DNA from 3 places in the Streptomyces sp. SAS_272 genome. Region 2 is predicted to be linked to each of the others. Evidence: riboswitches for the same ligand, from Rfam matches in the RefSeq annotation. Region 2 holds a riboswitch; each other region holds the start of a gene.
The links. Region 2 has a riboswitch for S-adenosylmethionine ahead of ACN6LD_RS19275 (amino acid ABC transporter permease). Riboswitches for the same ligand answer to the same signal wherever they lie in the genome.
Positions count from the first base shown of each region.

Region 1: another riboswitch for S-adenosylmethionine. It lies ahead of thrC (threonine synthase); the one in region 2 lies ahead of ACN6LD_RS19275 (amino acid ABC transporter permease).
Region 3: another riboswitch for S-adenosylmethionine. It lies ahead of ACN6LD_RS27800 (aminotransferase class V-fold PLP-dependent enzyme); the one in region 2 lies ahead of ACN6LD_RS19275 (amino acid ABC transporter permease).

Region 1 covers NZ_JBMNDR010000008.1:29,284-39,499, reverse strand. The annotation lists gene ACN6LD_RS08010 (MoaD/ThiS family protein) at 56-331, opposite strand; gene thrC (threonine synthase) at 328-1,626, opposite strand; SAM riboswitch class I at 1,645-1,800, opposite strand; gene ACN6LD_RS08000 (glucosyl-3-phosphoglycerate synthase) at 1,966-2,910, shown strand; gene ACN6LD_RS07995 (alpha,alpha-trehalose-phosphate synthase (UDP-forming)) at 3,027-4,442, shown strand; gene otsB (trehalose-phosphatase) at 4,430-5,296, opposite strand; gene ACN6LD_RS07985 (DUF3263 domain-containing protein) at 5,326-5,607, opposite strand; gene ACN6LD_RS07980 (extracellular solute-binding protein) at 5,642-6,931, opposite strand; gene ACN6LD_RS07975 (ROK family protein) at 7,096-8,037, shown strand; gene nagA (N-acetylglucosamine-6-phosphate deacetylase) at 8,037-9,245, shown strand; gene ACN6LD_RS07965 (CBM35 domain-containing protein) at 9,329-10,216, opposite strand, start outside.
Region 2 covers NZ_JBMNDR010000031.1:69,507-79,722, forward strand. The annotation lists gene ACN6LD_RS19265 (ABC transporter substrate-binding protein) at 1-891, opposite strand, end outside; gene ACN6LD_RS19270 (amino acid ABC transporter ATP-binding protein) at 960-1,748, opposite strand; gene ACN6LD_RS19275 (amino acid ABC transporter permease) at 1,745-2,725, opposite strand; SAM riboswitch class IV at 3,050-3,158, opposite strand; gene ACN6LD_RS19280 (putative leader peptide) at 3,413-3,523, opposite strand; partial or broken gene ACN6LD_RS19285 (LLM class F420-dependent oxidoreductase) at 3,887-4,108, shown strand; gene ACN6LD_RS19290 (DUF1684 domain-containing protein) at 4,177-5,004, shown strand; gene ACN6LD_RS19295 (rhodanese-like domain-containing protein) at 5,233-5,820, opposite strand; gene ACN6LD_RS19300 (metal-sensitive transcriptional regulator) at 5,902-6,189, shown strand; gene ACN6LD_RS19305 (sulfite exporter TauE/SafE family protein) at 6,248-6,994, opposite strand; gene ACN6LD_RS19310 (rhodanese-like domain-containing protein) at 6,991-7,380, opposite strand; gene ACN6LD_RS19315 (MBL fold metallo-hydrolase) at 7,467-8,834, opposite strand; gene ACN6LD_RS19320 (beta-galactosidase) at 9,921-10,216, opposite strand, start outside.
Region 3 covers NZ_JBMNDR010000056.1:44,544-54,759, reverse strand. The annotation lists gene qcrB (cytochrome bc1 complex cytochrome b subunit) at 1-1,042, shown strand, start outside; gene trpD (anthranilate phosphoribosyltransferase) at 1,189-2,253, shown strand; SAM riboswitch class IV at 2,329-2,445, shown strand; gene ACN6LD_RS27800 (aminotransferase class V-fold PLP-dependent enzyme) at 2,626-3,990, shown strand; gene ACN6LD_RS27795 (Lrp/AsnC family transcriptional regulator) at 4,088-4,369, opposite strand; gene ACN6LD_RS27790 (rhomboid family intramembrane serine protease) at 4,366-5,151, opposite strand; gene ACN6LD_RS27785 (hypothetical protein) at 5,334-5,573, shown strand; gene ACN6LD_RS27780 (NYN domain-containing protein) at 5,642-6,985, shown strand; gene ACN6LD_RS27775 (C40 family peptidase) at 7,199-8,233, shown strand; gene ACN6LD_RS27770 (C40 family peptidase) at 8,430-9,452, shown strand; gene ACN6LD_RS27765 (hypothetical protein) at 9,492-10,216, shown strand, end outside.

The sequences.
Region 1 (10,216 bases), on a different contig from region 2:
AACTCTCGGTAATCGCTGTTACCGACGGTTACTACCGGCGGGTACTGACCGACGGTCAGCCACCTGCGACGGCCGGAATGATCGAGATGCCGGCGCCGGCCGGAGTCGCCGTCTCGAGACCCTGCTCGAAGCGGACGTCGTCGTCGTTCACGTACACGTTGACGAACCGGCGCAGCTTGCCCTGGTCGTCCAGGACGCGCGCGGCGATGCCGGTGTGGTTCTTCTCCAGGTCGGAGATGACCTCGCCGAGGGTCGCGCCCTCGGCCGAGACCTCGGCCCGGCCGCCGGTGTAGGTGCGCAGGATGGTCGGGATGCGAACAGTGACGCTCATGATGCGAGGCCAGCCTCTCGGAAAGAGTCCAGGTTCGGGCGGATGGTCGCGGTGAGTCCGGTGCCGGCCACCGCGTCCAGGGTCTTCAGGCCGTCGCCGGTGTTCAGGACGACGGTGGTCTTCGTCGGGTCCAGCAGACCGCTCTCGATCAACTTCTTCGTCACGCCCACGGTCACGCCGCCGGCGGTCTCCGCGAAGATGCCCTCGGTGCGCGCCAGCAGCTTGATCGCGTCGACGACCTGCTCGTCGTTCACGTCCTCCACCGCGCCGCCGGTCCGCCGCGCGATGTCGAGGACGTACGGGCCGTCCGCCGGGTTGCCGATGGCCAGCGACTTGGCGATGGTGTTCGGCTTCTGGGGGCGGACCACGTCGTGCCCCGCCTTGTAGGCCACGGACACCGGGGAGCAGCCCTCCGCCTGCGCGCCGAAGATCTTGTACGGCCTGTCCTCGACCAGCCCGAGCTTGATCAGCTCCTGAAGGCCCTTGTCGATCTTCGTGAGCTGGGAGCCGGACGCGATGGGCACCACCAGCTGGTCGGGCAGCCGCCAGCCGAGCTGCTCGCAGATCTCGTACGCCAGCGTCTTCGAGCCCTCGGCGTAGTACGGCCGCAGGTTGACGTTGACGAAGCCCCAGCCCTCGCCCGCCGGGTCGCCGATGAGCTCGGAGCAGAAGCGGTTGACGTCGTCGTAGTTGCCCTCGATGCCGACGAGCTCGCCGCCGTAGATCGCGGCCATGACGACCTTGCCCTGCTCCAGGTCGTGCGGGATGAAGACGCACGAGCGGAACCCGGCGCGGGCGGCGGCGGCGCCCACGGCGCCGGCCAGGTTGCCCGTGGAGGAGCAGGAGAGCGTGGTGAAGCCGAACGCGCGGGCGGCCTCGATGGCCTGGGCGACGACCCGGTCCTTGAAGGAGTGGGTCGGGTTGCCGGAGTCGTCCTTGACGAAGAGCTTGCCGGCGTCGACGCCCAGCTCGCGGGCGAGGTTGTCGGCCTGCACGAGCTTGGTCCAGCCGGGGTTGATGTTCGGCTTGTCGGCCACGTCCGCCGGGACGGGCAGCAACGGCGCGTAGCGCCAGATGTTCGCGGGTCCCGCCTCGATGCGCTTGCGCAGCTCCTCCGTGTCGTAGGAGGAGAAGTCGTACGCGATCTCGAGCGGGCCGAAACACTCCTCGCACGCGAAGACCGGACCGAGGGGGACGCGGTGGCCGCACTCGCGGCAGCTCAACGCGGTGGCCGGACCGAGGTCGACAGCGGAGGTCGTAGAGTCCGTGGTGCTTGCAACAGTCTGCGCAGCCATGTGAGGCGAGGCCCTTTCTCCTCATCTTCCTCACGACGCACTTCGCCGTGAGACGGATTTGGCACCTTCCCGAGCCGGGAGCCTCGCTGAACGATCAACACTGATCTACGAGAACCGACTGGAGGGTTGCCGGGGCTTCATCGGGCCGTGTCCCTCTGCCCCTCTGGATGAGCGGTATTCGGTTGTTGATCTGTACGCGCCGACGACCCTGACATGCGATGGTCAGCCGCGTTGTTCAAGACTGTAACCGAAGGCCAGGACAGTTGAGATAGTCGTCCGAACCGCGAGATGGATCACGCAGGACCGTACTCGCCGAGAGAACGCAGAGGAGCCGCCGACGTGCTGGAAGAAGTCGAGCGCTGGCTGAGCACCCGTTCCTGGTCCCTGACGGACCGCCCACTGCACCGGATTCTCGCCGCCAAACAGCGCACGGGCCAGTCGGTGAGCGTCGTGCTGCCCGCGCTCAACGAGGAGGAGACGGTCGGCGAGATCGTCGCCGTGATCCGTCACGACCTCATGCTGCAGGTCCCCCTCGTCGACGAGCTCGTCGTCGTCGACTCCGGATCGACCGACCGCACGTCCGAGGTCGCCGCGGCCGCGGGCGCGCGCGTCGTCCACCGCGACGAGATACTCCCCCGCCTGCCCGCCGTGCCCGGCAAGGGCGAGGTGCTGTGGCGTTCGCTGCTGGTCACCCGCGGGGACGTGGTCTGCTTCGTCGACGCCGACCTGCGCGAGTTCTCCTCCGACTTCGTCTCGGGGATCGTCGGCCCGCTGCTCACCGATCCGGACGTGGACCTGGTCAAGGCCATGTACGACCGTCCGCTGGGCGGTGCGGCCGGTCAGGGCGGACGGGTCACCGAACTGATGGCCCGCCCCCTGCTCAACATGCACTGGCCGCAGCTCGCCGGGTTCGTGCAGCCGCTCGGCGGCGAGTACGCGGCCCGCCGGAGCCTGCTGGAACAGCTGCCCTTCCCCGTGGGGTACGGCGTGGAACTGGGCATGCTGGTCGACGCCCTGCACCTGGTGGGCCTCGACGCCCTCGCCCAGGTCGACGTCGGCGTGCGCAAGCATCGCCACCAGGACGGCCAGGCTCTGGGCCGGATGGCGGCGGCGATCTACCGCACCGCCCAGCTGCGGCTGGCCCGCGGCCATCTGGTCCGCCCCGCCCTCACCCAGTTCGAGCGCGGCCCGGACGGCTTCGAACCGCACACCTACTCCGTCGACACGGAGGAACGCCCCCCGATGGCGGACGTCTCGGAGTACGCGCGACGCAGGGTGGCCTGAGCGCGTGCCCGGCCTCCTGCGCAGGGCGCCGGCAGCGGCGACACGGCCGGATACGACCCCTCCACTCAGCGCGACCGTACGTTTGAGCGTTTACAGAGCGGGCTAGGTTGAGGCTTATGGCTTCCACGCACGACACGTCTGCCGCCCGGGGCGCCGAGGTGCTGGTCGCGTCCAACCGCGGTCCGGTCTCCTACGAGGTACGCGAGGACGACTCGCTGCACGCCAAACGCGGCGGCGGCGGACTGGTCTCCGGCCTGTCGGCCATCGGACCCGACGCGGGCGCGCTCTGGGTGTGCTCGGCGCTCTCCGACGGCGACCGGGAGGCGGTGCGGCGCGGGGTCGGCGAGGAGGGCGTGCGCATGCTGCCCGTCCCCGCCGACGTGCACGCCGACGCGTACAACGGCATCGCCAACTCGGTGCTCTGGTTCGTCCACCACCTGCTGTACCAGACCCCGCTGGAGCCGGTCTTCGACGCGGAGTTCCGCCGACAGTGGGCCGCGTACGAGACGTACAACCGGGCCTTCGCCGAGGCGCTCGCGCAGGAGGCGGCGGACGGCGCGGCCGTGCTGGTCCAGGACTACCACCTGTGTCTCGTCCCCGGCATGCTCCGCGAACTCCGTCCCGACCTGCGGATCGGGCACTTCTCGCACACGCCGTGGGCTCCCCCGGACTACTTCGCCCTGCTCCCGCGGGACATCCGTGAGCAGCTGCTGCGGGGCATGCTCGGCGCGGACCGGCTGGGCTTCCTCACCCGGCGCTGGGCGGACGCCTTCACCGCGTGCTGCGAGCAGTCCACCGGGGGCCTGGGCGGCGCCGAGGTCGGCGTGCACGGTCTCGGCGCGGACGCCGACTTCCTGCGCGAGCGCGCGCACCGGCCGGACGTCGAGGAGCGCATGGCGGCACTGCGCGAGGAGATCGGCCAGGGACGCAAGGCGATCGTCCGCGTCGACCGCACCGAGCTGTCCAAGAACATCGTGCGCGGGCTCCTGGCCTACCGGCAGCTGCTCGACGACCAGCCGCAGTGGCGCGAACGCGTCGTCCACGTGGCCTTCGCCTACCCCTCCCGCCAGGACCTCGCCGTCTACCGGGACTACATGGCCGAGGTGCAGCGCCTGACGGACGAGATCAACGCGGGCTACGGCACGCCCGGCTGGACCCCCGTGCTGCTGAACCTCAAGGACGACTTCGCCCGCTCCCTGGCCGCCTACCGCCTCGCGGACGTGGCGCTGGTCAACCCGATCCGCGACGGCATGAACCTGGTCGCCAAGGAGGTCCCGGTCGTCTCCGACGAGGGCTGCGCGCTGGTGCTGTCGCGCGAGGCGGGCGCGTACTGGGAGCTGCGCGAGGACGCGATCACGGTGAACCCGTACGACGTCCTCGAGACCGCCCGCGCCCTGCACCAGGCGCTGTCCATGGCGCCGGAGGAGCGGGCCGAGCGCACGAAGCGGCTGTCCGCCGCGGCGACCGCGCTGCCCCCGGCCCGCTGGTTCCTGGACCAGCTGGACGCCCTGCGCGCGATTCAGCCGAGCTGAGCGGCCAGCTGCCGCAGCAGCCGGACGACCCCGGCGGGCCCGTCGACGACGAGGTCCGCACGCTCGGCCAGTTCCCCGACCTCCGTGCTGCCGCTGCACACCAGCAGGCCGGGGACGCCGTCGGCGCGCAGTTTCTCCACGGCGGCGAAGGCGGGGAGGTCGCCGAGGTCGTCGCCGGCGTAGAGCACGGACCGGGCGCCCGTCTCGCGGACGTGGTCCAGCAGGGCCACGCCCTTGTCCATGCCCGGCGGGCGCAGCTCCAGGACCATACGGCCGGGTTCCACGATCAGGCCGTGCCGGGTCGCCAGGTCGGCGAGGGGGCCGCGCAGGGCGTCGAAAGCCGCCTGGGGGTCGTCGGCGCGCCGGGTGTGGACGGCGACGGCCCGGCCGCCCTTCTCCTCGATCCAGACGCCGGGCCGGTCGCCGGCGGCCGCGAGGACCTGCGGGAGCGCGGCCCGGACGGCGGCCACGCCGGGGTGCGGTTCGGGGGCGCTGAGGGCGCCGGTGCCGGCGTCCCAGCGCTCGGCGCCGTAGTGGCCGAGCACGGCGAGCCCGCCCAGCCCTTCGACCCCGGCGAATCCGCCGTGTCGGACGGCGACCTCGGCGGGCCGCCCGGTGACGACGGCCACGCCGGCGACCTTCGGGGCGAGCGCGGCGAGCGCGGGGACGGCGTCGGGGTGCGCCCGGGCGTCCTGCGGGTTCTCGACGATCGGGGCGAGGGTGCCGTCGAAGTCGAGGGCGACGAGGGCGGCCCGCGGGCGGCCGACGATCGCGTCGAGCGCCGCGCGGCCCGCCCGGGTGACCGGAACGGGAAGGGGGCCGGGTGCCGTGGAGTGCGTCTTTGGGGTGCCCATACAGCGACGATAACCAGCGAGCGCCGCCGCTAACGCTCCGTCCGCCTCGCTTCTCGCACCCTGCGCAGCCGGTTCACCGTCACCGGGTCGTGGGCCAGCGCGCGGGCGTCGTCGAGGAGGGCGTTGAGGAGCTGGTAGTAGCGCACCGGGGACAGGTCGAGTTCCTCGCGTATCGCCCGTTCCTTCGCGCCGGGTCCCAGGAAGCCCCGCCGTTCGAGGGCGAGGATGCCGCGCTCCCGCGCCGCCGGCCCGTCGGCTTCCGGCCGCCGCTCGCCTCCCGGGCCGCCGCCCGTCTCGCTGTCTGCCTCCATGCCCGCACGGTAGCGCCCGCCGCTGACATCCGGTTCATTCGCCGGCGGCGCTCTCCAGCGTCGTCGCGGTCGTCTGCAGGTCGCCGAGCACGTCGGCGGGGCTGCCGTTCGCGGTCACGGCCTGGCCGATCCGCTTCTTGATCTGCGCGCTGACCTTGGCCCACGAGGTCCGCCCCACGGGGTAGCTCTCGGACAGCGGGAGCTCCGCGAGGAACGGCTTGAGGTCGGCGTCCTCCTTGGCGGCGCCCATGACCAGGGACGCGGAGGTGGTGACCGGCAGCAGGTCGTACTCGTGGGAGAAGTCCAGCACGTTCTTCTCGCTGTAGACGAAGTCGAGGAAGTCGCCGATCTCGTCGCCGTGGCCGCCCCGCTTGAAGGCGGTCATCCAGTCGGCGACGCCCAGGGAGGTCTTGCTGGGGCCGTCGAGACCGGGCATCGGCACCATGCCGAACTCGACGCCCTTGGCGGCGGCGGTCTTCATCAGCGAGGGATGTCCGTTGAGCATGCCCACGTCGCCGGCGGCGAAGGCCGCGAACGCAGTGGCCCGGTTCAGGCTGCCCGGGGCGACCGGACCGGTCAGGCCCTTGCCGACCAGGTCGGTCTTCAGCCAGTCGAGGGTCTCGACGTTCTCGGCGGAGTCGAAGCTGTAGCTGCTGACCGTCTGGGTGTAGCCGCCCCGGCCGCTGAGCAGCCACTGCAGGGTCTCGGCCTGCGCCTCCTCGGGGCCGAGGGGGAGGGCGTAGGGGTACTTCACGCCGTCCTTCTTGAGCGCCCGCGCGTCCTTCGCGAGCTCGGCCCAGGTGGTGGGCGCGCTGATGCCGGCCCGGGCGAAGAGGGTCTTGTTGTAGAACAGCAGCCGGGTGGAGGAGGCGAACGGCATGCCGTACTGCAGGCCGCGCACCTGGCCCGCACGGGCGAGCTGGGGCACGAAGTCGGCCTCGACGGGTATGGAGAGCACGTCGCCCGCCTTGTACAGCAGGTCGTCGGCCGCGTAGTCGGCGTAGGCGCCGATCTGGGCCATGTCGGGGGCGTCGCCGGCGTCGACCATGGCCTTGACCTTCGCGTCGACGTCGTTCCAGGAGTACACGCTCACGTCGACGGTGACGCCCGGGTGGTCCTTCTCGTAGGCGGCGACGAGCCCGTCCCAGTACTTCTTCGAGCTGTTGGCGCTGCTGTCGCCGTAGTCGGCGGCGACGAGTCTGAGGGTGACGTCGCCTGAGCCCGAGGTCAGTCCGCAGCCGGAGAGCACCGCTGCCAGGCCGAGGGCGGACACCCCCGCCGCCGTCGCCGTGATCGTTGCTGACTTCCGTGCCCGCCGCTGCACCGCACTGCTCCCAACTGATTGCTCATACCAATGGACCGATATCCGGATCAAGGTCTACACCACTCGTCCGGACCAGACCCATCCGGGCCTCCGGTCCGGCACGGTACCCCCACAACCGGAAGTGGACTAGACCTCTCGCGGTTCCTCGGTCCACACTGTCCCCCGTGAGACATGTCATCGCCCTGGACGTGGGCGGCACCGGGATGAAGGCCGCCCTGATCGGCGCGGACGGCGCACTGCTGCACCGGGCCCGCAGGGCCACCGGCCGCGAGCGCGGACCCGACGCCGTGGTCGCCGGCATCCTCGGGTTCGCCGCCGACCTGCGCGAGCACGGCGCCCGGCAGTTCGGCGAGCCCGCCGCCGCGGCCGGCGTCGCCGTGCCCGGCATCGTCGACGAGTCCGGCGGCGTCGCCGTCTACGCGGCCAACCTGGGCTGGCGGGACGTCCCGCTGCGCGCCCTGCTCGCCGAACGCCTCGGCGCCCCGGTCGCCCTCGGCCACGACGTGCGCACCGGCGGTCTCGCCGAGGGCCGCATCGGCGCCGGCCGGGGCGCGGACCGCTTCCTGTTCGTGGCGCTGGGCACCGGCATCGCGGGCGCGATCGGCGTCGACGGCCGCGTGGAGGCGGGCGCGCACGGCTTCGCGGGCGAGATCGGCCACATCGTCGTACGGCCGGGCGGCGCCCCCTGTCCGTGCGGGCAGCACGGCTGCCTGGAACGGTTCGCGTCCGCGGCGGCGGTCGGCGAGGCATGGGCGGCGGCCGTCGGGGACCCGGAGGCGGACGCCGCGGACTGCGCGAAGGCCTTCGCGTCCGGCGACCCGGACGCCGTCCGCGTCTGGCAGGACGCCGTGGACGCTCTCGCCGACGGCCTGATCACCGCCCTCACCCTGCTGGACCCGCGCACGCTCGTCATCGGTGGCGGCCTCGCCGAGGCGGGGGAAGCCTTGTTCACACCGCTGCGGGACGCCGTCCGGCGGCGGGTCACCTTCCAGAAGCTGCCGGAGATCGTCCCGGCGGCCCTGGGCGACACCGCCGGATGCCTCGGCGCGGGCCTGCTGGCCTGGGATCTCCTCAACACGACCGACGGCATGGAGGTAACACCCTGATGGCCATCCCCCCAGGGGCGCGGGGAACTGCGCAGTCCGCCACATCGCACCCGCAGGTACTGACCGGCGCCAAGGTGGTACTGCCGACGGGCACGGTCGCCGACGGCCGCATCACCGTCACCGGCACGAAGATCACGGCCGAAGCCCCGCACGGAGCCCCACAGGGCGCCGCCGACCTGATCGACGTGATCGACGTGTCCGGCCACTGGCTGGTCCCCGGTTTCGTCGACCTGCACAACCACGGCGGCGGCGGAGCCTCCTTCTCCGGCTCGGCCGAGGACGTCCTGAAAGCTGTCCGCACCCACCGGGCGCACGGCACCACCACGCTCGTCGCCTCCACCGTCACCGACGACATGGACGTCCTCGTCCGCCAGGCCGGTCTGCTGAGCGAACTGGCCGAACAGGGCGACCTGGCCGGCATCCACTTCGAGGGCCCGTTCATCTCGCCCTGCCGCAAGGGCGCGCACTCCGAGGCGCTGCTGCGCGACCCCGACCCGGCGGAGGTGCGCAAGCTGGTGGACGCGGCGCGCGGCCACGCCAGGATGGTCACCCTCGCGACCGAGCTGCCGGGCGGCCTGGACTCCGTACGGCTGCTGGCGGAGCACGGCGTGATCGCGGCCGTGGGCCACACCGACGCCACCTACGAGCAGACGGTTCAGGCCATCGAGGCCGGAGCCACCGTCGCCACCCACCTCTTCAACGCGATGCCGCCCCTCGGGCACCGCGCCCCCGGCCCGATCGCCGCCCTCCTGGAGGACGAGCGGGTGACGGTCGAGCTGATCAACGACGGCACGCATCTGCACCCGGCCGCACTCGAGCTGGCGTTCCGTCACGCGGGCCCGGGCCGGGTCGCGTTCATCACGGACGCCATGGACGCCGCCGGCATCGGCGACGGCCGCTATCTGCTCGGCCCGCTGGAGGTCGAGGTCAGCGAGGGCGTGGCCCGTCTCGTGGAGGGCGGCTCCATCGCCGGCTCCACCCTCACCCAGGACCGCGCCTTCCAGCGGGCGGTGACGGTCGACCGGCTCCCCGTCGAGGACGTCGTCGCCGCCCTGTCCGCCAACCCGGCCCGCCTGCTGGGCCTGGGCGACCGCGTCGGCTCCCTGGAACCGGGCAAGGACGCCGACCTGGTCCTGCTGGACGACGCCTTCGAGGTCAGGGGCGTGATGCGCAAGGGGGCCTGGGTGGTGCCCCCCGACCTGGCCTGAAATCCGCGCCCGCACGAAGAGACGGTGGCCGGCCCGACGACCGGGCCGACCACCGTCTCTTCGTCATGTCAGTGCAACACGCCCTAGCTGCGCCAGCCCGCCTCGAGCGACAGCTGGTCGAAGTTGGCGTCGCAGGAATTGCCCTGCTCACAGGAGATCTTGATGGTGTTGGTGCCCTTGTTGAGGATGATGTTCGCCCAGGTGTTGGTCCAGCCCTTGGCGTAGTCGCCCTCCGGGGCCTTGGCGAAGTTCCCCAGGTTCAGCGGACGGGTCTGCGCCGTGCCGTTGATCGTGAGCGTGGCCTTGGCGTCCTTGCCGGGCACCCCGTAGTTCACGTTCAGCGTGTACTTGCCGTCCTTGGGGATACCGCTGACGTTCCAAGTGAGCTCCGCGCCGGGGGTGTTGAAGTTAGTGACGTAGATTCCGTCAGCCGCCTTCGCTCCCTTTACGTCGGAAGAGGTGGTGACGCCTTCTCCCAGGTTCGCCGCCTTCGCGTCGACCGCCGGCAGCTCGACCTCGTTCGCGTCGCCGGTGTTCGACGCGCTGGGCGACGCGCTCGCCGGGGCGGAGGCCGGGGCGGAGGCGCCGCCGCCCGCCTTGTCGTCGTCCGTGCCCTTGTCGCCGTTGGCCATGGCCACCGCGATGCCGATCACGACCGCGGCGACCACTGCGACCGCGCCGATCAGCAGACCCTTGGTGTTAGGCCCGCGGCCACGGCCGCCTCCGCCCTGCACGGGCTGCCGGCCGGTCGAGGGGCCGCCGCCGGCGAAGTTCTCCGGCGCGGCGTAGTGCGTGTTCGGCTGACCGTACGGGCCCTGCTGCGGGACCGTGGGCGGCTGTCCGTACTGCGCGGTCTGCTGCTGCGGCTGCTGTCCGTACTGGCGCTCGCCGACCGCACGCACTCTGCTGACCGAGTTCGGGTAGCCGTAACCACCGCCGGAGGGCGGCTGCGCGCCGTTGGCCTGGCCGTC
Region 2 (10,216 bases):
TTCGGCCAGGCCGCTGTCCTTCTTCGCGGTGGCCGCGATCAGGCCCTGCAGACTCGCGCCGGCGCCCGAGTACGTCCCCGCGATGCGGGTGGCGTCGGGCGTGTTCGCGACCTGGCGGTTGTGGTACGCGAAGCCGGGGTTGGGGCCGAAGGAGGCGTCGATCTTTCCGCTGTTCAGCGCCAGGAAAGTGCTGGTGCTGTCCTGGAAGTACTTGACGGTGAGCTTCTTGCCCTCCTTGGCGAGCTTCGCCTTCCACTCCAGGAGGATCTTCTCCTGGTTGGTGCCGGAGCCGACGGCGATCGTCTTGCCGTCGAGGTTCTCGTAGTCGCCGTCGAAGTTCCAGGTGCTTTTCTTCGGCACGATGAAGGCGAGGTTGTCCTGCCGGTAGGAGGCGAACTCGTACTTCTTCTTGCGTTCCTCGGTGTCGGTGATGTTGGAGAGGGCCACATCGACCTTGCCGCTGTCGATGCCGACGAACATGTTCTCCCAGGTGAAGTTCTTGATCTCCGGCGTGAGTCCGAAGACGGCGGCGATCAGACGGCCGAGATCGGGTTCGGAGCCGGTGAGGGTCTTCTGGTCGCTGCCGACGTACGCCAGCGGCGGGAATCCGGCGGGCAGGGCGCCCTCGCCGATGACGAGCTTGCCGCTCTTGCGGAGGGCCGCCGGCAGTTCGGCGCTGATGGACCTGACCTCGGAGACCTTGATGGTGGTCTCGGTGCCGGCGCCGTTGGAGACCCGTCCGACGACGACCTCTCCGGGCTTGGCGTCGGCGGTGGTGGTGGCCGCGTCGCTGTCGCCCCCGCAGGCGGCGAGCCCGGTGGCGAGGGCGGCGACGGCGGTGGCCGCGGTGATGCCTCTGCTCAGGCTGCGTCGGGTGAAGTAGGTGGGCATGGCCGTTCCTTGTCGCTGGAGGAGGGTGCGGAGGTTTGGCGTGGGGGGAGTTCTGGGCGTACGGCGGTTCACAGGACCTTGCTGAGGAAATCCCTGGTCCGCTCGTGGCGCGGCCTGTCGAGGACCTCGGAGGGCGGGCCCTGCTCGACGATCCGGCCCTGGTCGATGAAGACGACCCGGTCGGCGATCTCGCGGGCGAAGCCGATCTCGTGGGTGACGATGACGAGCGTGGTGCCGCTGGTGGCCAGGTCCTTGATGACGGCGAGGACCTCACCGACGAGTTCCGGGTCCAGGGCGGAGGTGGGTTCGTCGAAGAGGATCACGCCGGGGCGCAGCGCGAGGGCGCGGGCGATGGCGACGCGCTGCTGCTGGCCGCCGGAGAGCTGCCGGGGGTAGGCGCCGATGCGCTCGCCGAGGCCGACCCGTTCCAGGAGTTCCTTCGCCAGTGCCTGTGCCTCGGCCTTGGTCAGCTTTCCGGTGGCGACGGGGGCCGCGGCCACGTTGTCGAGGACGGTCAGGTGCGGGAAGAGGTTGAAGTTCTGGAAGACGAAGCCGATCCGGCCGCGCTGGGCCAGGATGGCGCGCTCGCTCAACTCCTTGAGCCGGTCGCCCTGGCGCTTCACCCCGATCGGCTCGCCGTTGATGCTGACATGGCCGATCTCGGGCTTCTCCAGGTGGTTGACGACCCGCAGGAGCGTGGACTTGCCCGAGCCGGACGGGCCGAGGACGACGGTGACCTCGCCGGGGCGGATGGTCAGGTCGATGCCGTCGAGGACGCGATGGGTGCCGTACCACTTGTGGACGTCGTGGATCTCCAGGGCGGCAGGGGCCGTCTCCAGGGTGTCGGTGCTGCTCATACCGCGGCCTCCCGGCGGACACGGGCACGCAGGTCGGTGAGGCCGGCCCGGAGCTTCTGCAGGGGCGTCGGCGGCAGCGCGCGGGTGGCGCCGCGGGCGTAGTACCGCTCGACGTAGAACTGGATCACGGAGACGACGCTGGTCAGGATCAGGTACCAGACGGTCACCACCAGGAGCAGCGGCACGATGTCGCCGGGGTAGGTGGAGCCCATGCTCTGCGCGGTGCCGAAGAGGTCGAGCAACGAGACGTAGAAGACCAGCGAGGTGCTCTTGATCAGGCCGATCAGCTGATTGACGTAGTTCGGGGTGATCGACCTGAGGGCCTGCGGGAAGACGATCCTGCGGAACTGGTAGCCCTTGGGCAGGCCGAGCGCGGCGGCCGCCTCGTGCTGGCCCTGGTCCACGGAGAGGATGCCGCCGCGGACCACCTCGGCCGCGTAGGCGGCCTCGTTGAGGCTGAGGCCGATGACGGCGATCACCATGTCGGTCGCGAGTTTCGACTCGTCGAAGGAGAAGAAGGCCGGCCCGAAGGGGACGCCGACGCTCAACGTCCGGTACAGAGCACTGAAGTTGTAGAGGAAGAGCAGCACCACGATGAGCGGGATGGAGCGCAGCGCCCAGACGTACGTCCAGCTGACCGCGCGCAGCACCGGGCTCTTCGACAGCCGCGCCAGAGCCAGCAGGACGCCGCCGACCAGACCCAACACGGCGCTGTAGGCGGTGACTTCGAGCGTGATCACGAGGCCGTCGAGGATGGTGGGGCGCAGGAACCAGTAGCCCCAGCGGTCCCACTGGTAGAAGGGGTTGGAGACCAGTCCGTGCACGAACTGGGCGACCAGAACCAACACGAACGCGGTGGCGATCCAGCGCCCTGGCCGCCTCAACGGCAGAACTCTCTGGGCGGTGAGGGCTTTCGACGGTTCGTCGGCGGTCGGCGCTTCGGGAAGGGTGACGGTGGCACCAGGGGGTTCACTCATAGTGGGCTCCGGCTGGGTGGGTACACCCCTCAGGCGCGGCGGCATGCGGCAGCGCACATGACGGCGGGACACCGGGGGCGGGGAGGACGACGGCACACCGCTCGGGCGGCGTTCGTCAGGGAATGCGGGGGCTGCGGGGAGAGGTCAGCCCCGACAGCGGGCACGGCCCGGTGCGGTACACAGTGCGCTGTTCACGCGGAGCAGGTCGACGGCACGATCGGCGACGAGAGGGTTCGGGTACGGCTGTACGCAGCCCTGTGGGCGGCGCGTGGCCGTCCTGGGAGCTGCGTACATGGCGTCACCTTCACCGTTCCGGCCCTGCGGGCCTCGCGCTTACCGAATCCTCTTCGGTCCGGTCGTCACCTGGGGCACCCCACCGCGGTGCGAGGGTTGCCGGTCAGCCAGCCAGGGCTTGTCGCTGACGCTCATGACCGTTCTGGGCCACAGTCAAGACAAGTGCCCGAACGAATGTCAACGCCGGTCCACCAGGCGGAACAGCTGATGGGCTGAGTGTGCCGCCCGGTCCAGGATCTGGACGGCTGCTCCGGCGGATGACTCTCCCCGGGAGCGGGCGCGGACGTACGCGCGGCTGACGCGACGTCGGGTGCGGGAGCGGGGCTCATCCGTGCACGGCGGACGCATGAGTCACGCCGGCGCGGGCGCCGCCGGGACGGGATGGGCCCCTGCTCAGCCCTGGGGGCTGATCGCGCTGCAGACGCGCAGCAGATCGATGTGACGGCGGGAGGTCAGAAGAGGCGAACGGCACACGCGTGCGGTGACCGGCTCCAGGCGTCTCATATTTTCCCTACCTATTCACTAGGATTCCCTCGGTGAGTGTCGATCCGACCGGCATCGCCGTCAAGAGGGCCGTCCCGCATCGCGGACGCCCCGATGGACGGCGGCACCGCTCGACACAGCCACCGCACGTCTGCGGGCCGAGCCGCCGGCCGTCCCTTGTACACATGACTGACAAGAAGCTGTCACACGCCGACCGGAATGCGGGTTCGGCCGACGCCCGTTCTGACTGACATGACTGTCCGAGTAGCGCTCAACGCGTCCGCCGCGCCGAGCCAGGTCGACGCCACCGTCCGACTGACCGCGCAGGCCGCGGAGTTCGCTGTCACGTCGGCCCGGTGCGGGCAGACCTTCGGTGCGGCTCACGCCTTCTACGAACAGATCCCGTCCTACGCGCGGGCCGTCGAACTCTCCGGCGGCCGACGGGCCGCCGACCTGGCCGTGATCGGCGACGAGAAGACCGTCGAGGCCGAGGTACGCCGTTACCGCGACGCCGGCGCCACGGAGGCCGTGTTCTCGGCCGCCGAGATCGCGGGAGAAGCCGACCGCCGACGCACCTGGCGAATCCTCGGCGAACCGGCCGGCTAGGTACGCGCGTCGGCTCGAGGGCCCCCTCATCCCCTGCCCGAAGACGCCCCGACACAAAGGAGATTCCCATGACCACCGAGGCCACCGCCACGGACCTCCACGCCTTCACCGAGACCTGGCTGGAGTGGTACCGCGCCCAGGAGGCCCGGCTCGCCGCCCCGCACGGGTTCCTGGCGATCACCGGCCTGCACTGGCTCGACGACGGGCCGCAGCGCTTCCCGGACGCGCCCGGCGCGTGGCGCACCACCGGCCCCGAAGGCGTCGTCGTGAACCTCGACGCGGGCGAGGAACTGGTCGTCGACGGGACGCCGGTACGCGGCGAGCACCGCTTCGGCGTGCTTCCCGAGCGTGGCGGCGTCGACGCCGTCTGGGGAGACGCCGTCATCGAGGTCGCCAAGCGCGGCGGCCAGGACATCGTGCGCCCCCGGCACCCGGACGCGCCGCTGCGCACAGCCTTCACCGGAACGCCCGCCTACGCCCCCGACCCGCGCTGGGCCGTGAAGGGCCGCTACATCCCCTTCGACACTCCGCGGCCGACCACCGTGGGCGCCGCGGTCGAGGGCCTTGAGCATGTCTACGACGCTCCGGGCAGGGTCGAGTTCGAGCTGGACGGGCGCCCGCTGTCGCTGACCGCGTTCCCCGGCCATGGTGCGGGCCGGCTGATGGTGCTGTTCACCGACGCGACCTCCGGGGTCACCACCTACGCCGCCAACCGGTCCCTGGCCCTCGCTCCGCCCGCAGCCGACGGCACGGTCGTCCTGGACTTCAACCGGGCCACCAACCTGCCGTGCGCCTACACGGATCTGGCCACCTGCCCGTTGCCCCCGGCCGAGAACCGGCTGCCGGTCGCGATCGAGGCCGGTCAGAAGATCCCCCGCGAGCGCGGCGGCTCCTGAGCCGGCACGACCGCGCACGCGTACACCGGCCTTGAGAAGCACTCCGACTCTTCGAGTGCCGGGCCCGAAAGGGATCCTGTTCGCCATCGAGAACGCCCTCACGTTCCTGCACTGACGGGCGGTCGACCCGCAGGCCGGGGACTGCCCTCCTGCACCACGCCACCCGAGCGGAACGCGAGCCCGGACGGTGTGCCGGTCGTCATCGGTGGTCCCCCACGGGCACCGGGTTCAGCGGTTGCGCAGAGCCGCGCGTGCGGCGTTCAGATCGGCCGCACCAGGGCGGTTGTGGGGCAGCCTGCCCAGCACGGCCGCCATCCCGCAGGTGTTCGTCACGGCGGAGAAGACCAGGCCGCCCGCGATGCCGGCCGGTATCAGCAGGAGGGCCGGATGCACGAGCAGGCCGAGAAGGACGCCGAGCAGGACCACGCTGCCGGCGGTGAAGCGGACCTGGCGTTCCGTGCTCCAGCCCGCCCGCGTGTCACGGGCGGCCGGTGTGTGCAGGTCGTACCCCCTGGCGGTCCAGCCTTCGGCGCCGCCGACGAGGGTGGCGGTGACGACGCCCTGCGCGGCAAGGATCCTGCAGGCCTTCTCCGAGCGGGCTCCGGAGGCGCAGACGACCAGGACGTCTCCGGCCTGCGCGGCGTGCCGGATCTCCGGCAGTGCGCGCCGGATGCGGTCGAGGGGGATGTTCAGGGCTGCGGGCAGGTGCCCTGAGGCGTACTCGGCGGGGGTGCGCACGTCGATGACGGTCAGCTCGTGGATGCGGGTGCGCGCCTGCTGGGCGCCGAGGGCGCGGGGGACGGGAACGTGGGTCATGGCAGAGGTGATCCTTGATGGTCGACGTCGTCCCGGACCGGGACGTAGAGTACCCCTAGGGGTATTGCCAGAGGAGTGATCGTGGAACTGGAGCTCGAGGGCGCGGAGCTGAAAGCCGTGCTGAACCGGCTGCGTCGCGCGCAGGGTCAGATCTCGGGAGTGATCCGGATGATCGAGGAGGGGCGTGACTGCGAGGACGTCGTCACCCAGCTCGCCGCCGCCTCCCGCGCGCTGGACCGGGCCGGCTTCGCGATCATCGCGACCGGCCTGCAGCAGTGCGTTGCCGACCTCGATTCCGGGCGCAAGAACGGTGAAGACACGGCAGCCATGCGCGCACGGCTGGAGAGACTGTTCCTGTCTCTGGCCTGAGAGCGGGTGTCGACGGCGCTCACCGCCGCCGGCACGCGAGCCCGCGCCTCGCCGGCCGTCACCGTGCCGCGTCGACCAGCATGGAGGCCGCCACGGCCAGCAGCACCGCGGCGAATATCCGCTGAAGCGTGCGCCCGGACACCTTCGCGGCCAACCGCTTGCCGTCCCACGCACCGAGGATCGCGGTCCCGACGAAGGGACCGACGACCGCCCAGTCGAGCTTCTCGACCGTGCCCGCACGCATCGCCAGCGCGGCCAGGGAGTTGACGGTGACCACCAGCAGGCTGGTACCCACCGCGTTGCGCATCCGTAGATCCAGCACGCTCACCAGCGCCGGTACGGCGAGGAAGCCGCCGCCGACCCCGAGAACGCCGGTGACCGCGCCGAGTCCGGCGCCGGCCCCCGCTGCCCGCGTCGGCCGCACCGTCACCGATCGCTCGGCGGCCGGCCTCGGCCGCAGCATGCCCAGGGCGGCCGCTCCCGCGACCACGGCGAAGCCCGCCGTCAGGGCGGCGGCCGGGACACGGGCGGCCAGTGCGCCGCCCAGCATCGCCGGACCGATCCCGGCCGCCGCGAACAACAGCCCCGTCCGCCAGCGGACATTCCCGTCGCGGGCGTGCGCGGACAGGGCCGTGACCGAGGTGACGGTGACGACGACCAGGCTCGCGGTGGTGGCCCCGACCGGACTGAAGCCGAGCAGGTAGATCAAGGCGGGCACGGCCAGCACGCTGCCGCCTCCCCCGAGCGCGCCGAGCGCCAGGCCGATGACCGCCCCGGCGGCCAGGGCGAGCACGAGAGCACTCACGCGACGGCGCCGTGTCCGCCGCGGGCGTCCACGACCGGAAGACCCGCCTTCGCCCAGCCGCTCATTCCGCCGATCACGTCCACGGCCGGCGCGCCGCGGGCAGCGAGCAGTTCGGCCGCCTGCCGGGAACGGGTCCCGGCGCGGCAGATCACGATCAGGGGCCGCGCCTGCGCATGAGGGGGCAGCCCCGCGCCGGCGGCCAGCGCGGAGAGCGGCAGGTGCACCGCCCGGGGTGCGTGCCCCGCGTGCCACTCGTGGGACTCGCGCACGTCCAGCAGCACGGCGTCGACCGTGCCGTCGGCGGCGCTTCCGTGGCCGGTGCGGACGGCCGCCTCCTGCACGCTCACCCGGCCCGCGCCTCTCTGCACTCGTCGGAACATGCTCATGTCGGTTTCGCGCTCCTGTCTGCCGTGCCGGTACCGGAGATCGGCGGGGGTCCCGATGACACCTCACGCCCTCGGGGATTGCGGTGTCAGGGGTTGCGGATGAGGAGTCCGGCGCGGCCGGCCGCGTCGAAGGAGTCGTCGACGGCGACGACGTCACGTCCGGCGGCGTCCAGCAGGGAGGCGGCGACGGCGGCACGCATGCCGCCCGCGCAGTGCACCCACACCTCACCGTCGGGGACCTCGTCCAGGCGGCCGTGCAGGGTGTGGATCGGGATGTGGAGCGAGCCGTCGAGGTAGCCGCCCGCCCGCTCCGAGCCGCGCCGGACGTCGAGGACGACGACACCCGCACCCGGATGACGACCCGCGAGATCGGCGAACGCCGCACGGCGGTAGGAGGTCGGCGCCTCGCCCTCGCGCAGCCAGTCGGCCGGCCCGCCGACGGCCGCCGCGGCCGGCCGGTCGATGCCGACGCGGACCAGTTCACGCTGGGCTCGGGCGAGTTGTCCGGGGGACTCGGCGAGCAGGGTCACCGGCTTGTCCCACGGAATCAGCCAGGCGAGATACGTCGCGAGCTGTCCCTCGGCCTCGAAGTTGAAGGACCCGGACACATGCCCGGCGGCGAAGGCGACGCGATCGCGCAGATCCACCACCCACTCCCCCGCCGCCAGCCGGTCGGCGATCTCGTCGGCGTCGGCCACGGCGGGTGGGGTGAGGTCCACGGGTGCGGGTCCGGCGGCGTTGGCCGGCCCCATGTGCGAGTAGTAGGCGGGGACGTCGTCCAGGCCGGCCAGCAGGTCGGCGACGAAGGTGTCCGCGTCCCGTGTCAGGGCCTCGTTGGACGCCTTCTCCTTGCCGACGGTCGTGGCGTCGCCCCGCGACTGCGAGGACGAGCAGAAGCTGCCGAAGCCGTGCGTGGGCAGCACCGCCGCGTCCTCGGGCAGCTCGGCGGCCAGCCGGTGGGCAGAGGCGTGCTGGGCCCGGGCGAGCCGCTCCGTCAGCCGCGGTTCGACGAGGTCCGGTCGGCCCACGGCGCCGATCAGCAGCGAACCGCCGCTGAACACCGCGACCGCGGCGCCGTTCTCCTCCAGCGCGTAGGAGGTGTGGTGCGGGGTGTGGCCGGGTGTGGCCAGCGCCCGCAGGGACAGGCCGGCGCGGGTGTCGATCTGCGTGCGGTCGCCGTCGTGCACCCGTATGCGCTCGAAAGAGACGCGGGCCCCGGCGGGAACGAGGTAGGCGGCGCCGACGACCCGGGCCAGCTCCAGGCCTCCGGTGACGTAGTCGTTGTGGAGATGCGTCTCGACGACATGGGAGATCCGCACCCCTCGCCGGACGGCCGCGGCGATCACCAGGTCGATGTCGCGCGGCGGGTCGACCGCCACCGCGGTCTCCTCACCGCCCGCGAGATAGCTCCGGTTGCCGAGACCCGACAACTCGATCGTGTCGACGAAGAACACGAGGTACTCCCTTCCAGCGGTCAATTACCCCGGGGGGTATGCCTACGAAGGTAGCACGAGTACCCCGGGGGGTATTCTGAGGACCGGGAACCGGGAAGATCGCCGATGAACGGACCGGGTGCCTTCACCGCCGTGGCGGGCCCGAGCGTCGCCGCGCGCCTCGGAGCGCGCCCGCACCGCCGGCTGCAGCTCGCGCCGGACGTCGGGTGCCGAGGCGCTGGGGCACGACACGGGGCGCATGTGATGGACCGATGCGACGCGGGCGCGGTCAACGGCGCCACCGGGGAGAACAGACCGGCCGGCCCCCGACGCTCCGCCGCAGGATCTCCACGTGCCGTGCCGAAGAGGCTGCGCCCTGCTCCTGGAGGACAAAACCCTGCACCGCCCGTCGACCCACAGGAACAGGGACGCGATGCCCGGGTCGAGACGTGATGTGGGGGTGGTGCCGTCGTGGACGCTCAGCGTCAGCGCGGAACCCCTGCGACCCCTGCGACCACGGCGACCGCGGCGACCGCAGCGGATCAGTCTGACGGGAGGCCTTCGGATCCAGGTCGAGGGAGGCCTGCGGTGGCCCGGCGTGGCAGGCCTGCGACGCCGCACCGGGCCACCTCCACTCGCGATCGGTCAACGCCCGGCCGAGTTCGAAGGCACACAGGGAGCGGGCTGCTGCGGCGAAGCGACGTCGGACAGCGTCGAGATCGACCGGTGGTGCGCCCGGAGCGCCAAGGGGCCGAGTCGACTGCACCGACCTGACGCCTGAGCGTCGTCGTCGAGAGCGCCTCTCCCCCGGCGTCTCGCCCGATGGGTACAGGACGCCCGCTGCGCACCGGCGCCCCGGACTCCCTGCGGGTGGTGACCGAAGACCTCGACGCCTACCGGCGCCTCCTCGATGACAGTCCGGCCGCGCAGCCCGGCGTCAGCCGGGCTGCCATGACGGCCTGGGCCCTACAGCGTCGTGGGCCGCGGGTCATGTCGGCGTCTGGTTGGTTCGGGCCACGTCGCCGTGCCAGTGGGCCGACGGCTTGACGACCCGGTCCTGAGGGGTTCTTCGTGGCGTGGGGTGGGGTGGAGCCGAGCGCTACGTCCTCACTCCGCGCTCGGTCCGGGCCGCGGCTCGCGGACGACGGCGACGCCTGACTCGGGGACGGTGACCGAGCCCACCACCGGTTTCCCTGTGAGGAGTTCGACGCCATCGGCGGGGATCTCGGCGCCGCGGCCGGCGTGATCGATCAGGAAGAGGTAGTCGGCGTCCGCGCCGCGCCGCCTGACCACTTCGACGCCGGACGGCGCATCCCGCTCCGGGCGGACGCACGCCTCCTTGCGGATGCGTTCCAGGAGGACGGCCAGGGTGGCGGGGTCCGGATGGGTGGCGATGTACCAGG
Region 3 (10,216 bases), on a different contig from region 2:
CTTCCTCTTCGGCGGCGAGTTCCCCGGCCACGACTTCGTGGCGCGGTTCTACTCGATCCACATCCTGCTGCTGCCCGGCATCATGCTGGGCCTGGTGGTGGGCCACCTGATCCTGGTCTTCTACCACAAGCACACGCAGTTCGCGGGCCCCGGCAAGAGCAACAAGAACGTCGTCGGCATGCCGCTGCTGCCCGTGTACATGGCCAAGGCCGGAGGCTTCTTCTTCCTGGTCTTCGGCGTCATCGCGGTCATCGCGGCGATCGCGCAGATCAACCCGATCTGGGCGATGGGCCCCTACCGTCCGGACCAGGTGTCGACCGGCGCCCAGCCCGACTGGTACATGGGCTTCGCCGAGGGCCTGATCCGCTTCATGCCGGGCTGGGAGATCAACCTCTGGGGTCACACGCTCGTCCTGGGCGTGTTCATCCCGCTGGTCCTGTTCGGCGTGGTCCTCGCGGCGCTCGCGCTCTACCCGTTCATCGAGTCCTGGATCACCGGCGACAAGCGCGAGCACCACATCCTGGACCGCCCGCGCAACGCGCCGACCCGTACGGCGCTCGGCGTCGCCTGGGTCACGATGTACATGATCACGCTGGTCGGCGGTGGCAACGACCTGTGGGCCACCCACTTCCACCTGTCGATCAACGCGATCACCTGGTTCGTCCGGATCTTCTTCTTCGTCGGACCGGTCATCGCGTACATCCTCACCAAGCGGATCTGCCTCGGTCTGCAGCGCCGCGACAAGGACAAGGTGCTGCACGGCCGGGAGACCGGCACCATCAAGCGCCTGCCGCACGGTGAGTTCATCGAGATCCACGAGCCGCTCAGCCAGGAGCAGCTGCACACGCTCACGGCGCACGAGCAGTACGAGCCGGCCGCGATCGGCGCCACGGTCGACGACAACGGCGTCGAGCGCAAGGTGACGGGCAAGGAGAAGCTCCGCGCCAAGATCAGCGGAGCGTACTTCGGCGAGGACCAGCAGATCCCGAAGCCCACCGTCGAGGAGTACAAGGAGATCACGAGCGGCCACGGCCACCACTGATCGTCGAGGCGTCGCCACGCCACGGTGAAAGGGCCCCGTCCGGTTGTCGGACGGGGCCCTTTGCCGTGCCCGTCGGCTGGATAGGGTGGGCACACACGTCTTCCACGGCACCCACGGAAGATCCGTACGACACCCAGGAGCGGCTGATGAGCGCTGTGACCCCCGCTGGAGGCGACACCGCGGCGGGCCGTTCCTGGCCCGAGGTGCTGAACGGTCTGCTGTACGGCCACGACCAGGGCGCGGACGCCACGTTCTGGGCGCTGGACCGGATCATGCGCGGCGAGGCCACCGACGCGCAGATCGCCGGGTTCGTGGTGGCGCTGCGGGCCAAGGGCGAGACCGTCGAGGAGATCAACGGTCTGGTCCGGGCGATGTACGAGCACGCCAACCTGATCGAGGTGCCGGGGCCGACCGTCGACATCGTCGGCACGGGCGGCGACGGCGCGAAGACGGTCAACATCTCCACGATGTCGGCGATCGTCGTGGCCGGTGCGGGCGCCACGGTCGTCAAGCACGGCAACCGGGCCGCGTCCTCCGCGTCCGGCGCCTCGGACGTGCTGGAGAAGCTCGGCGTCAACCTGGAGCTGACCCCGCGCCGGGTGGCCGAGGTGGCGCAGGAGGCCGGGATCACCTTCTGCTTCGCGATCAAGTTCCATCCGGCGCTGCGTCATGTCGGCGCGGCGCGCGGCCAGTTGGGCATCCGCACGGTGTTCAACGTCCTCGGCCCGCTGACCAACCCCGCCAAGGTGCGGGCCCAGGCCGTCGGCGTCGCCGATCCGCTCATGGCGCCGGTCGTCGCGGGCGTCTTCGCCGCACGCGGCAACTCGTCCCTGGTCTTCCGGGGCGACGACGGCCTCGACGAGCTGACCACGACGGCCACCTCCCGGGTGTGGGTGGTGCGCGACGGCAAGGTCACCGAGGAGACCTTCGACCCGCGGGACGTCGGCCTCGACCTGGTGCCGGTGGAGGCCCTGCGGGGCGGGGACCCCTCGTACAACGCCGAGGTCGCCCGCCGTCTGCTGGAGGGCGAGCGCGGCCCGGTGCGCGACGCCGTCGTGCTGAACTCGGCGGCGGCGCTCGTGGCGCTCGAGCCGGGCGGCGGGACGCTGGCCGAGGAGATCCGGGCCGGCATGGCGCGGGCCGCGGAGTCGCTCGACTCCGGTGCGGCCAAGCGGGCGCTGGAGCGCTGGGTGGCGGCCAGCAACGCCTGACGTCCGTGAGACGCGGTCCCGCCATCCGGACACGGGTTGCGGGACCGTGATCGGCTCGCGTAGATTCCTGTACTAGGTCATGAGTGACAGTCATGAGGCCCCGGCTGACTGTCCGGCAACCCTCCGTCCGTGGCGGGGTGCCCCGGGTGAAGACCAGGCCGTGGGCAACGAGGTCCACGGCAAGCGCGGATCCCTCGCACTCTTTCGAGTGAGAACGCCAGGGGTCCTGGGTCGTCCGAGGGAGTCTCCTGTGAGCAAGCGAATGCGATAGGGCGTAGAGCCCCGCCTCCGCACACCCCTTTCGTCTTCCTCCGTGCTCGAGCCATGTCCGCTCGCACGGCGGTTCCCCCTTTCCTCTCACGGGAGTTCGCCATGTCCGTCTCCACCGCCGCCGTCGCCCGCCCCCTTTGTGACCCGCTGGACGTTCTGGGCCGGGATGTCACCGTTCCGCTCGTCACCGGCGGCGAGGTCGCCTACGCGGCCCTCGACTACGCGGCCAGCGCCCCCGCCCTCCAGCGCGTCTGGGACGACGTCGCCGCCTACGCCCCGTACTACGGCAGCGTGCACCGCGGCGCCGGCTACCTCTCCCAGCTCTCCACGGACCTGTTCGAGAACGCCCGCAGGACCGTCGCCGAGTTCCTCGACTGCCGCCCCGACGACCAGCTGGTCTTCACCCGCTCGACGACGGACTCCCTCAACCTGCTGGCCCGCGCCCTGCCCGCCGACTGCCAGGTCTTCGTCTTCGAGACCGAGCACCACGCCTCGCTGCTGCCCTGGCAGGACGCCCGGGTCTCCTGCCTCGACGCCCCGCGCACCCCTGGCCAGGCCGTGGAGACCCTGGAGCGGGCCCTCGCCGCCCGGGACCCGCACGGCCCGGCGCTGGTCTGCGTCACCGGCGCCTCGAACGTCACCGGTGAGCTGTGGCCGGTGCGCGAGCTCGCGGCGGCGGCGCACGCCCACGGCGCCCGGATCGTCCTGGACGCCGCCCAGCTGGCCCCGCACCACCCGGTGTCGGTCCAGGACCTCGACGTCGACTGGATCGCGTTCTCCGGCCACAAGCTGTACGCCCCCTTCGGCTCCGGCGTGCTGGCCGGCCGCGCGGACTGGCTGGTCGCGGCGGACCCTTACCTCGCGGGCGGCGGCGCGAGCCGCAAGGTCACCCGGCGCGAGGACGGGGGCGTGGACGTGGAGTGGCACGAGAGCGCGGCCCGCCACGAGGCCGGCTCCCCGAACGTGATCGGCGCCTACTCCATCGCGTCCGCCTGCAAGGCCCTCACCGAGGCCGGCTTCGACGCCCTGGTCGCACGCGAGCGGCACCTGATCGAGAAGGTGCGCACCGGCCTCGCGGAGGTCCCGGAGGTCCGGATCCTGTCCCTCTTCGGCGACGACGCCCCGCGCGTCGGCGTGATCTCCTTCGTCGTCGAGGGCTGGAACAGCTCCCACTTCGCCGCGGCCCTGTCCGCCGAGTACGGCATCGGCGTCCGCGACGGCCTCTTCTGCGCCCACCCGCTGGTCCGCACCCTCCTGGGCGGCGCCCCCGAGGCGCAGGGCGAGTGCGGCGCCCCCGACGCGGCTCCGGGCGAGAAGTCCCTCAACGCCATCCGGGTGAGCTTCGGCGCGGGCACCCCCGACGAGCACGTCGAACGCTTCGTGACCGCGGTCCGCGAGCTGGTGAGCGAGGGCGCGAAGTGGCGGTACCGCACGGAGGACGGCCGCTGCGTCCCGGCAGTGGACTGACCTCGCCGAGCGCACGGCGCCTCCGCGTCCCGGGCGGGGAAACCCCCAGGGGCGCGGGGAACCGCGCGACCGACCCGCCGACCCGCGGAGCGAACCCCTAGGAGTCCAGGCCGATGGCGAACGCCGCCTCGAGGTCGTGCTGCGAGTACGTGCGGAACGCGACGTGGGTGTCCGTCCCCTCGACCCCGGGGATCTTGCTGATGCTGCCGGGGATGACCTCGGCGAGGTCCTCGTGCTGCTTCACCCGGACCATCGCGATGAGGTCGTAGGTCCCCGTCACGGAGAACACCTCGCTCACGGACTCCAGAGAGGCGATCCGCTCGGCGATCTCGGGGATCCGGTCCACGCTGGTCTTGATGAGGACGATCGCGGTGATCACGGCTGGTTCTCTCCCTCGGAGGCCGGAGCTGGGGCGGCCTTCACTCTAGCCGCCCGCCTGTCGCCCGCCGCCGCCCTTCCCGGGCGGCCCGGCGGACCCTTCCTGATCCCGAAACGGGCCCACGCGTAGAGGAGCCCCAGGCCGAAGCCCACCAGGTGCGCCAGATACGCCACCCCCGGGCCCCGCGGCGCCTGCCCCGCCGCCATCCACTGCACGGCCGCCCAGAAGGGCAGCACGACCCACGCCGGGAAACGCAGCGGCAGGAAGAACAGGAACGGAAGGAGGCTGGTGACCCGTGCCCGGGGGAACAGGAACAAAAAGGCGCCGAGCACCGCGGAGATCGCCCCGGAGGCGCCGACCAGGGACTGCGACGACCCGGCGTTGGCGGCGGCGTAGCCCAGCAGGGCCAGATAGCCGCAGCCGACGGTGAAGAGCGCGAACTCGACGCGGCCCATCCGGTCCTCGGACATCGCCCCGAAGACGTAGAGGAAGAGCATGTTGCCCAGCAGGTGCACCCAGCTGCCGTGGACGAAGAGGGCGGTCGCGGGGGTGAGGACGGCCCGGGGCGCGCCCTCGAAGAGCTCCGCGGGCACCACGCCCCAGCGCCGGAAGTAGGCCCGCTGGGCGGCCACCAGCTCGTCGCCGGCCCCGTACGCCGGATCGAGGCCCGAGGCGGGGCTGATCAGGAAGATCAGGCAGCACAGGGCGATCAGTCCGTAGGTCACCGGCGCCGACGGGTTCCTGATCGCTCTGCCGACCGTCCCGTTCCAGTTGCTGATCATGGGTACAGAGCATGACGTAACGGGACGCACGCGCCCGGAGCGCCTCGCCGCCGCCCGGCCGCCGTGGACGGACGGGCGGCGGGTACCCGCCAGGCCGTAGGGTTACGAGCCACACGCACGGGGGAGCCTCCGGCCCGACCCGGCACAGCGAGCACGACACCAGAAGGAAGTGGAAAGTCACGATGACGGTTCCCCTGCCGACCGCCGCCACGCGGTGGCGCTGCACTCTCTGCGGCAACCTCACGCGGTTCGACGTGACGCGCTCGTCGAAGGTCGTCGAGTACGTGCACCTGGACCTCGCGGGCGAGCCGAAGGTCGAGGAGCGCGAGGTGGTCAGTGAGACCATCGAGTCGGTGCGGTGTCGCTGGTGCAACGCCGTGGACCAGGTGGAACTCGTGGATCGGCCGGGCGCCGGTTCCTGACGACGGGGTCCCTCCGCTCGAGTGAAGTCGAGGCGGGGGAGGGCCCGCACAGTATTGGGGTGTGACGGATGGTGGAGAGCGCAGGCGGGGGGCCGGGCGACGGCGCCGCCGAGATGCTCGACCGTCCGCTGCCGGACGGCGTGCGGCGCAGGGTCGTCACGATCGTCTCCGACGGCTTCGGCGGACTGACCGTCGGCGAACTGCCCGCCCAGTTGCGCCAGTACGCCCGTTTCGCGCCGAACCGGCGCGCCAAGTTCGCGGGCAACGCGATGGCGGCCGCGCTGGAGACCGATCCGCTGTTCAGACAGCGCATCGCCGAGAAGTTCAGAGAGGCCCAGCCGGAACTGTCCGGCGCTCTCGACTCCGGCTCGCCCACCCCGGCCGTGGACCCGCTCGACGTGGCGGCCGCGGCCTACGTTCTGCGGCCCGTCGGCTGGGTGAAGCTGGTGACGTCGGCCGGCGAGGAGGCCCTGCGGGCCGACGCCGAGCGGGCCGACGAGGAGAGCCGTGCCGAACTGGAGCGGCTGCGCGAGGAGCTCGAGCGGGCGCGGGAGCAGACCCGGTCGGACACCGAGCGGCTGCGCGCCGAGCTGGACGCGGCGAAGAAGGAGACGGAGTCGCTGCACCGCAAGCTGCGGTCGGCCCTCAGTGACGTCAAGCGCGGCGAGGCGGCCCTGCGCAAGGTGCAGAGCGAGATGGAGACGGTGCGCGCCGAGGGGCACACCCAGGTGTCCGCCGCGGAGAGCGAGTCACGGCGGCTGAAGGCGCGCCTGGGGGAGGTCGAGGCGGCTCTGGAAGCCGCCCGGCGCGCCGCCCGTGAGGGGCGCAGCGTCGAGGACATGCGGGTGCGGCTGCTGCTGGACACGGTGCTCGACGCGGCCCAGGGGCTGCGGCGCGAACTGGCGCTGCCGCCGGTGTCGGTGCGGCCGGCGGAGACCGTCGACGCGGTCGAACCGGGACGAATGACGCCGAAGGACATCGCCGCACGGGCACTGTCGGAGCACGATCCGGCCATTCTCGACCAGTTGCTCGCACTGCCGCAGGCGCATCTCGTGGTCGACGGCTACAACGTCACCAAGACCGGCTATCCGCAGATGCCGTTGGAGAAGCAGCGGCTGCGGCTCCTCGGCCAGCTCTCGCAACTCGCCGCGCAGACCGGCGCCGAGGTCACCTGTGTCTTCGACGGCGCCGAACTGGTCGCTCCGGTGCTGCTCGCGCCGCCGCGCGGGGTGCGGGTGCTGTTCTCCAAGCCGGGGGTCACGGCCGACGAGCTGATCCGGCAGCTGGTGCGGGCGGAGCCGCCCGGCCGGCCGGTCATCGTCGCCTCGACCGACCGCGAGGTGGCCGACGGGATCGCCAAGGCGGGCGCCCGACCGGTGGCTTCCGCGGTGCTTCTGAAGCGACTGTCCTGAAGGTCGAAGTTGCGGGCTCAATGACCGAATTGGCGGAATCGTCACGCAACGTAGCGTCAATCGGTCAATCACTGCACGTGAGTTGTGTGAAAAAACTGCGTTGCGTGATGGGTTTTTTCTGCCGGGGGATTTGAACTGATCACGGGAAGGTCACTAAGGTCTGGTGATCGAACCTCCAAACGGGTGATCACTCAAAAGAAGGAGCCCGTCTCCGTGGCGTCCCATCGTCGACCGAAGCAGCCGAGTCGCGCGCGCGTGACCGTGCTGACCACCGCAGCCGCCGCTGCCGTCGTGCTGAGCTCCCAGGCCGCCAACGCGGCGCCCAGCGAGAAGCTCAGCAAGGACGAGGTCAAGAGCAAGGTCGACAAGCTCTACGAAGAGGCGGAGCAGGCCACCGAGACGTACAACGGGGCCAAGGAGAAGCAGGAGAAGCTCCAGAAGGAGATCTCCACCATCCAGGACAACGTCGCCCGCGGTCAGGCAGACCTCAACGAGCTGCGTGACTCCATGGGCCTGGCGGCCGCGGCCCAGTACCGCACCGGCTCCATCGACCCCTCCCTGCAGCTGCTCCTCTCCTCGAACCCGGACGACTACCTGGACAAGGCGTCCGCCGCCGACCAGCTCAGCGCCCAGCAGGTCGAGGCGCTGAAGAAGATCCAGGAGAAGCAGCGCGAGCTCGCGCAGGAGCGCAGCGAGGCGTCCACCAAGCTCAAGGACCTCGCCACCACCCGCACCGAGCTGGGCAAGAAGAAGAAGGAAGTCCAGGGGAAGCTGGCCGAGGCGCAGAAGCTGCTCAACTCGCTGACGGCCAAGGAGAAGGCGTCCCTCTCCGCCGCCGACGCCCGCGCCAGCCGCGACGCCGGCGAGCGGGTCGACCTCGGCGACGCCCCGGCCGGCTCCGGCCGCGCCATGGCCGCCTTCCAGGCCGCCCAGACCCAGCTCGGCAAGCCGTACCAGTACGGCGCCACCGGCACCGCCACGTACGACTGCTCGGGCCTGACCTCCTGGGCCTACGCCCAGGCGGGCGTCCACATCTCGCGCACCTCGCAGGACCAGGCCAACGACGGCACGCGCATCTACAGCAAGGCCGACCTCAAGGTCGGCGACCTGGTCATCTTCTACGGCGACCAGCACCACGTCGGCCTGTACGCGGGCAACGGCCAGGTGCTGCACGCCCCGCGCACCAACACCGTCGTGCGCTACGAGTCGATCAACAACATGCCGTTCCAGTTCGGCGTCCGGATCTGACCGTCCTCAAGATCGGGACACCACGCCGCCCGAACGGGCGAATCGTGGCGACGAGAAGTGACCCCACGCCCCGCCGGTGACCTGCGTCAGCGGCGGGGCGTCACTGTGCGTGCCCGCCGAGGTCTTTGGCCGACCCCCTGTCGCGGGGCTACTGTCTGCCGCGTTCTGTCCGCCGGTGGAAGGAGCGCGGCTTCCCGTGGGGTCCCATCGTCGCCTTGCACAGTCCGGGTTCGACCGGGGCGCGTGCAGCGCCCTGAGCGTGCTGTCCGTAGCGGCCGCCGCACTCGGCGCCGTCTCCGCCGTACCGGCCACGGCCGCGCCGCACGACGACACCCGTGCCGAGGTGGACCGTCTCTACGAGGAGGCCGAGAAGGCCACCGAGGCCTTCAACGAGGCCGGCGAGCGCGCCGACGGCCTGCGGGAGCAGGTCGGCCTGGCCCAGGACCACATCGCCCGCCAGCAGGCGCGCGTCAACGACATGCGCGACGAGCTCGGCTCGCTGGCGGGCGCCCAGTACCGCTCCGGAGGCCTCGACCCCTCGCTGGCGCTGCTGTTCTCCGACGACCCCGAGGAGTATCTCGCCAAGGCGTCCGTCCTCGACCGCGTCACCGCCCGCCAGGCCGGCGAACTGCGCACCCTGCAGAGCGCGCTGCGCGAACTCGCCCAGGAGCGCTCGGAGGCCGCCCGCAAGCTCGCGGAGCTGGAGAAGAGCCGCAAGGCCGTCACGCGTCACAAGCAGGCCGTGGAACAGAAACTCGCCAGGGCCCGGCAGCTGCTCGACTCGCTGCCGTCCGACGAACGCGCCGCCTACGACCGGGCCTCCCGGTCCGGCCGCGACGGCCTGCCGGACCTCACGGGCGCCGTCCCGGCGTCGGGCCGGGCGGGCGCCGCCGTGGCCGCCGTGCGCTCCGCGCTCGGCAAGCCGTACATCTGGGGCGCCAACGGCCCCTCGGGCTTCGACTGCTCGGGCCTCATGCAGTGGTCGTACGCGCAGGCCGGGGTCTCCCTGCCGCGCACCTCGCAGGCCCAGGCGCACGCCGGACGGCGGGTGCCGCTCTCCCAGGCACAGCCCGGCGACATCGTCACCTACCGCTCCGACGCCAGTCATGTCGGCATGTACGTGGGCAACGGACAGGTCATCCACGCTCCCTACCCGGGCGCGCCGGTGCGCTACGACCCGGTCGGGATGATGCCGGTGTCGTCCGTCACCAGGCCCTGACCGGGTCCCGCGCGCCGCTGCCGCCGTACGATCGGGAGGATGGCTGGTCGAAGGCGGGCGCGCGGCGCCGGGGTGCGCGGGCTCTGCCTGCTGCTGGCCCCGTTGTTCGTCGGGTTGGTCGCCTGCGGCGGGCGCGCCGGACCGGACCGTGCGCGGGCCGACGTCCAGCGGGTCCTCGACCGGCGGGCCGCCGCGGTCCTCGGCCATGACGAGCACGCCTACGCGGCCACCGGGACCGCGACCGGGTACGCCGCGCTGCGGGCCGTGCCGCTGGCGGGCTGGTCGTACCGGGTGACGGCGCTGCACCGCGCCGGGGACGCCGCCACCGCCGAAGCCGAGCTCAGCTACCGGGTGGCGGGCTACGACCGGGCGCCGGTGACGGTGGCCCGCACCCTGCGCCTGGCCCGCGACGGCTCCGGGCGGTGGTCGGTGGCGTCGGAGAAGCCCGCCGGGAAGGCCGCCCAGCAGCTCTGGGACCAGGGCGCGGTGCGCGTCGTACGGGGCGCCCACAGCCTGGTGCTGGGGGTGGGGCAGACCGACGAGCGGCTGCGGGCCTTCGCCAAGCTGGCCGACGACGCCGTCCCCGCGGTCTCGGCCGCGTGGGGCACCGACTGGGCGGGGCACGTCGTCGTGCTCGTGCCGAAGTCGCTGGACGGCATGGCGGCGCTGCTCGGCTCACCGTCCTCCTCCTACCGGGGGATAGCCGCGGTCACGACCGGCGAGACGGGCGGCGGGGCCAAGGCGCCCGCGGACCGGGTCATCGT